DNA from 2 places in the Cysteiniphilum sp. QT6929 genome. Region 1 is predicted to be linked to the other one. Evidence: riboswitches for the same ligand, from Rfam matches in the RefSeq annotation. Region 1 holds a riboswitch; the other holds the start of a gene.
What was found. Region 1 has a riboswitch for cobalamin ahead of NYP54_RS01835 (TonB-dependent receptor). Riboswitches for the same ligand answer to the same signal wherever they lie in the genome.
Positions count from the first base shown of each region.

Region 1 (3,612 bases):
TTCGTTTTCATCACTTGGCGTCATGACAACGGTATTGGGGATACAACGCATAAAGCTTAAATCAAAAATTCCCGCATGTGTCGCGCCATCAGCTCCTACAATGCCAGCGCGATCCACAGCATAGAGAATATCTAGATTCTGTAAACTGACATCATGAATCACTTGATCATAAGCGCGTTGTAAAAAGGTTGAATAAATCGCAACAACAGGTTTATAACCCTCACAAGCAAGACCCGCGGCAAATGTCACCGCATGTTGCTCAGCAATCGCAACATCATAGTAGCGTTTAGGATACTCTTTTGAAAAGCGAATCAAATCTGATCCTTCACGCATTGCAGGCGTGATACCAACAAGCTTGTCATCTTTTGCAGCCATATCACATAGCCACTGCCCAAAGATATTTGAATAGCTTAATTTGGCTTGTGATACACCTTTAGTCGCTAAATTTGAATTAAACTGTGGATTAACATGATGAAACTTAATTGGATCTTCCTCTGCTTTTTCATAGCCTTTACCCTTTTTGGTTAAGATATGCAAAAGCTTAGGACCGTCATGATATTTAATCGTTTTTAATGCCTCAACCAAAGCCTCAATGTCATGACCATCAATCGGACCCACATAGTAAAAATTAAGTGCCTCAAATAAATTAGCCGGCACAAACATCCCCTTAGCTTGAGTTTCCAAGCGTTTTGCCAACTCAAAGGCGCCAGGGAGTTTTTTAAGAAACTTTTTACCGGTTTCACGAATATTGTTATAGGTTGAACCCGATAGAATTTTAGTCAAATGACTGGTAAGCGCGCCAACATTCTCAGAGATAGACATCTCATTATCATTTAGCACGACTAAAACATCTGAGTGCATACCACCAGCATGATTTAATGCTTCAAACGCCATACCTGCGGTTAAGGCGCCATCACCAATAATGGCAACGGATTTAGCATTTGATCCTTTGAGTTTATCTGCTTCTGCCATACCTAAAGCGGCACCTATTGATGTACTGGAATGCCCTACACCAAAGCTGTCATAAACACTTTCACTACGCTTAGGAAAGCCTGAGATACCACCTGGCTTTTTGATAGTAATCAACTCGTCAGCACGCCCTGTTAGGATCTTGTGCACATAGGTTTGATGTCCTACATCCCACACCAAATGATCATTTGGTGTGTCATAGACATAATGTAAAGCAATGGTTAGCTCCAAAGCCCCTAAACTACTGGCAAAATGCCCGCCTGAGACATCTAACGTCTCGACAAGAAAGGTGCGTATTTCAGTCGCTAAATGTGTTAATTGAGAAACGGCAAGTTTGCGCAAATCACAAGGAGAATTAATCTTTGATAACAAGGGGTAATTTGCACGATTTGTTTTTGACATAACAACAAGCAATTTGTCTATTTTAGTTCTGTGGCATAGTATCCTTTACTATGCTGGCTTTCTCAAGTAAAACCCTTAATATTCTTTGCTTTTAATGTTATTAACTCGATAGTCAATTGTGCCTTAAGCGAAGTTTAAAAGATTACTTAGCAGCAAATGAAAGCTTCGGCTAACGCTTCAGGCAATGTTTCTATCCCCCTCACCCGCGCAGCATATGCTGCACGACCTCTCCCACAAGGGGCGAGGTAATAAATTCGCAAGGTGTATTTAAGCTTATTACAACTAAGCTCCAAAAACTACCCGCCGTTCCTTGAGCGAAGGCGAAGGAAATGTAAAAACAGGTAAAGATGAAAATTGGCTAACGCTTAAGTCAACGTTTACGCTTGCTATTTGCTCTAAAGCGCTCTAATATCAGCGCCTGTTAGGTGCTCATCGTTCTTTATACATGAGTTAAAAGGGAAATTGGTGTAAATCCAATACTGTACCCGCAACGGTAAACCACGCTTTGTAAAGATAACTTAAAAAGCGTTTGCAATCATTCACTGGGCAACTGGGAAGAAGCATTTGGGATAAGTCCGGAAACCTGCCTAATAACACAACGTTTACGGGGATATAAACAACAAAGAGGGCTTCATGCAACCATACCGTTTTCGCACCTTAAGTGCCATCATACTATTGTCCATCGTTGGGCAAATAAGCTTTGCTGATCAGCAGAATAACGACAGTGATAATAATGTCAAAAATGTAAAAAATGTCAAAGCCACTAGCGATGATAAACATTCGTCAGCAACTGAATACACCTTACCAACGATTGTTATAAATTATGCGAATCATTTAAATAATGATCAAAACAAAACACGAAATAATAGCAATACCTCTAGCGCACCTATTAACATATCCTTAATGCCTAATTATGCCAATCAAAGCATTGACCGCACCATTGAGCAAAATGCTTGGGTTAACAGCAATAATAGTAGCGCAGCAAACCCCAGTTTTTATTTAAAGGGGCAACGTGCAAGTGTTTTATTAAATGGTATTCCACTGAATCAATTCAACTCGCAAGCTCAGAATATTTCTTTGATCCCACAAGATAGCATTGAAAGTATCGCTATTGATCCCACAGCCAGTAGCGTACTCTATGGCGGCATGGGCTTGGGCGGCACGATTAATATTGAACAGAAATTTATAGCTCAAGATAAATATATGATTGGTTTATCTGGTGGCTATCCATTTGGTGCTGGCGTTAATGTCTTTATTAATCAGCTATTAGATAATGAAAAAACGTGGAGTTTACAACTTGCTAATAATAGTCAAAGCATTGATGGCTATCGCGATTATTCACGTAACAATAGCAATAATGCCTATATTGCTTTAATGCACCAAACCAATACCCAAAAGTTGTCACTGAACTTCAGTGACAGTTATCAATACTTGCATTTCCCAGGAGCACTAAATCAACAGCAAAGCGATGATAATCCATGGCAAGCAACAAGTAATGGAAAAGAAAAATATATTAATCACACCGTTAATACACAGCTTAATTTTGAACAAACACTTGATAAACAGTGGCAATTTAACCTTAAATCGCAATATCAACAGCAATGGGCTAATGCCATTTTTGCCGACTCAAACTACTCCTCTAAACAAGGTAGTAGTTTATTTTATTTACGTCCAAGCATTGTATTTGACAATGATTTTGTAAAAAACACGTTTGGTACTGAGTTTAATTATCAAACCTTCAGACAAAGCGCTACCACAAATAATGCGACACAAACCAACATTGCACTATTTAACCAAAGTGACTTTACCTTAGCTAAAAACTGGCAAAGCGGTATTGGCGGGCGTTTTGAGCATAGCTATACTACGGGTGATTTTATCTCGAGAAATAGCTCAGGCTCACAAGTAATTAATATCAGTGCGGGTGACATTTATCTGCAATACAATTGGAGTAAAAGTTTTAATACGCGTGTTTCAGCTTCATATGCCTATCAGCTGCCTTTTATTGATCAATCTAATTTAACCCCAGGGACAACGACAAGCTTTGGTTTAAATCCGCAAACGGCATGGGTTTATCAGCTTGATAATACCTATAAAGACGATAGATTAACCTTGAAAAATAGCACTTATTGGATGCTGATTAATAACCAGATTGATTACAATCCTAACTTGAAAAGTGGTGACACATCTTTTGGCGCTAATATTAACTTACCACCGACACAAACCATTGGTAATTTATTCGCA
Region 1 covers NZ_CP103983.1:406,078-409,689, forward strand. Annotated here, with positions in the region: gene dxs (1-deoxy-D-xylulose-5-phosphate synthase) at 1-1,371, opposite strand, end outside; cobalamin riboswitch at 1,778-1,977, shown strand; gene NYP54_RS01835 (TonB-dependent receptor) at 2,005-3,612, shown strand, end outside.

Region 2 (3,612 bases), 640 kb from region 1:
TTTAATTTTGGCTCTATTTGTGTTGTAAGGAGATTATAATTCATACTTATTGCATCGTTAGTTTTTTACAAAGGACGTTTTCTAACAACGAGAAAATTAATGCTTTTCCTCGCTTCTTTGCATTATGAACAAACTCAAAAAATGCCAAATACTTTGGTAGCTTTTCTTGAGAAATCCCTCGATGTGGTCTTAACCATGATCTTAATAGCGACCAACAACCCTCCTGAGTATTAACGTGGACTTCATAAAACCCATCACCATCCTCATCGCGTGCATATTCCCCAGAACCATGATTCACTGTTTTATGCTTATAGCCTAATTGCGTCAAATTGGCGTAAATGACATACTCATCCGTATAGACGGTACTGCCTGGCTGTATGCAAGATTCAATATAGGGTTTTATCGTCTTCTGTTTAACATCAGGTAGCATTTGCACCACAACATCTCCTCCACGTTGAATCATACCAAATACTGGCGGCTTTTCTTTTTCCAAAGTGCCTCGTCCTCGAGCTCCTTTCAATCGATTACGCCTTGCCTTACGCCCTTTTTTTTAACCGCTGTTGGATTACCCTTATGCCCTGCAACCACATACACTTCATCGCACTCGACCTCACCTGATAATACGGTAGGTTCTCGTCTTTGCTCGACACCTTCGCGTAATTGCATAGTCATGGTGTACACGTCAGTCTCATTCAGCTCCAACTCCTTTGCAATCTGCGCATTTGAGAGGTTTAGCCCCATGAAATAAAGGCATAGAATCCATGTCTTCAAAGGTTGGTGCCGATTGGTGAAAATCGTATGTGTTAAGTCGTCAAAATCTTTATCGCATTGTTTGCAATGGTAACGTTGGCAAAACTCTGCTTTACTTGAGGCTCCTCGCTTGATGATTTTGTCTGCCGACGCCATACAATGCGGACAAGTTACTCCATTTGACCAGCGCAATTTACGCACTGTTTCATAGCACTGCTGCTCATCTATTAAGTGTTGAATATTAATCATTGCCATATCTAATCACATAAAAACGTCATAAAACTACAGGATTTATCACTATTGCACAACACTTTATTTAACTCCCTGAAACACAAATAGAGCCTTAATTTTAACACTCACAGGGATGTGATCCTTCAAAAGATAAACTAAAATATCACTCACTTTTTATAAGCAAACTAAGAAACAAATAATCTTTAGCTTTTTCTTTATAAAAGCTATAGAATCTTATCTTAAACATCGCTAATGGTTTGCGCAAATTTGCGCAACGCAAGAGGGAATCTGGTGTAACTCCAGAGCTGGCCCGCAGCGGTAATTGGAAACGAACGATACACATTGATTCTTACTTTTAAGAGTCATTGAAACGCACTGATTAAAACAATTGGGAAGCAGTATCCAGTAGGTGTTTAAACGCGTCCATAAGCCCGAATATCTGCCATTGGTTAAATTGATTTTATGTTAAAAAGCTTTCGTGGAACAAAGCACACATATGGCATAGATATTTGGCATTGACTGATGAGTCAATATCAAAACACTGCCTGCTAACTTATGTCCTTATTCCCGATTGCTTAGTTTAAATTAATCGCGGATAGAGGATAAAAAATGAATGTAAATGTCACCAAACGCTCAGGACGTTTAGAGCCTGTTAATCTGGATAAAATCCATCGCGTCATCACTTGGGCTGCTGAAGGTTTAGAAAATGTCTCTGTTTCTCAAGTTGAGTTGCAATCACATATTCAACTGTATGAAGGCATGAAAACAGCGGATATTCAGGCGATTATTATCAAAACGGCTGCCGATTTAATCTCTGAAGAAACGCCTGATTATCAATATATGGCAGCGCGCTTAGCGATCTTTCACTTGCGTAAATTAGCTTATGGCGAATTTGAGCCTCCGCATTTACATGATCACGTTGAAGCACTGGTCAAAGCAAAAAAATATGATGCGCATTTACTTGATGACTACTCTCGTGCTGAGTTCGAGCAAATGAATACACATATTGATCATTGGCGTGATATGAACTTCACCTATGCTGCGGTGAATCAAATGCAAGGCAAATATCTCGTGCAAAATCGCGTTACCGGCAAGATCTACGAAACCCCACAAATGCTTTATATGTTAGTGAGCGCTTGTTTGTTTTCAAAGCATGACAAAGCAACACGTATGCAATACGTGCTTGATTTTTATGATGCGATTAGTCAATTTAAGCTGTCTCTACCAACACCAATTATGGCAGGGGTGCGCACGCCGACACGACAATTTAGTTCATGTGTACTTATTGATACTGATGATAGTTTAGACTCAATCAATGCTTCCGCATCGGCAATTGTCAAGTACGTCTCCCAGCGCGCGGGTATTGGTATTAATGCCGGCAAAATTCGTGCACTGGGTAGTGAGATCCGTCAGGGCGAAGCACTACACACTGGCTGCATTCCATTTTATAAATATTTCCAAACGGCAGTAAAATCATGTTCACAAGGGGGTGTGCGTGGTGGTGCGGCTACCTTGTTTTATCCACTGTGGCATTTAGAGGTTGAGTCTCTCTTGGTGCTTAAAAATAACCGTGGGGTCGAGGATAACCGCATCCGCCACTTAGATTATGGTGTGCAAATCAATCGCTTAATGTATCAGCGCCTAATCGAACAAAAAGATATTACATTGTTTAGCCCCAGTGATGTACCCGGGTTATATGATGCTTTTTTTGCTGATCAAAGTGAGTTTGAGAGGCTTTATATTGCTGCAGAAAACACGCCTGATATCCGCAAAAAAACACTCAAAGCCAGTGAGCTTTTTGCCCTATTAATGCAGGAGCGCGCACAAACTGGGCGTATTTACATTCAAAACGTTGATCATTGTAATACGCACTCAGCATTTAATGCACAACTTGCTCCGATTAAACAATCTAATCTATGTATGGAGATCACCTTACCCACTAAACCACTTGAGCATATTTTTGATGAAAATGGTGAGATTGCACTATGTACTTTATCCGCATTTAACTTAGGTGCGATTGATTCTCTTGATGAGCTCGCGTCTTTAGCCACGTTAATTGTCACGGCTTTAGATCATCTATTGGATTATCAAAACTATCCGTTAGCGTCAGCTGAAATTCCCGCAAAAGCGCGCCGCAGCTTAGGGGTTGGTGTTATTAACTTTGCTTATTACTTAGCTAAAAATCATGTTAAATACAGTGATGGCAGTGCCAATAAGCTAACACATCAAACTTTTGAGGCTATTCAATATTATCTACTTAAAGCATCGAATCAGTTAGCTCAAGAAAAAGGTTCTTGCGCATATTTCAACGACACAAGCTATGCCCAAGGATTACTGCCCATTGATCACTATAAGAAAAGTATTGATGAGTTTGCTGATTTTCCACTGCAATATGACTGGGAAGCCTTGCGCCAAGACATTCAACAACATGGCTTACGCAATTCCACCCTAAGTGCGATTATGCCATCAGAAACCTCATCGCAAATATCCAATGCCACCAATGGAATCGAGCCACCGCGTGGTTTGGTCTCGATCAAACAAAGTAAAGATGGCGTATTAAAACAGGTCGTCCCTGAAATTCAGCGCTTAAAGTCCCACTATGAGCTGTTATGGCAAATGCCTAATAATACC
Region 2 covers NZ_CP103983.1:1,046,296-1,049,907, forward strand. Annotated here, with positions in the region: gene NYP54_RS04410 (hypothetical protein) at 1-5, shown strand, start outside; gene NYP54_RS04415 (IS1595 family transposase) at 47-520, opposite strand; gene NYP54_RS04420 (transposase) at 517-1,005, opposite strand; cobalamin riboswitch at 1,218-1,443, shown strand; gene nrdA (class 1a ribonucleoside-diphosphate reductase subunit alpha) at 1,591-3,612, shown strand, end outside.
Region 2: linked by a shared signal. The riboswitch ahead of nrdA (class 1a ribonucleoside-diphosphate reductase subunit alpha) and the one ahead of NYP54_RS01835 (TonB-dependent receptor) in region 1 are both predicted to bind cobalamin.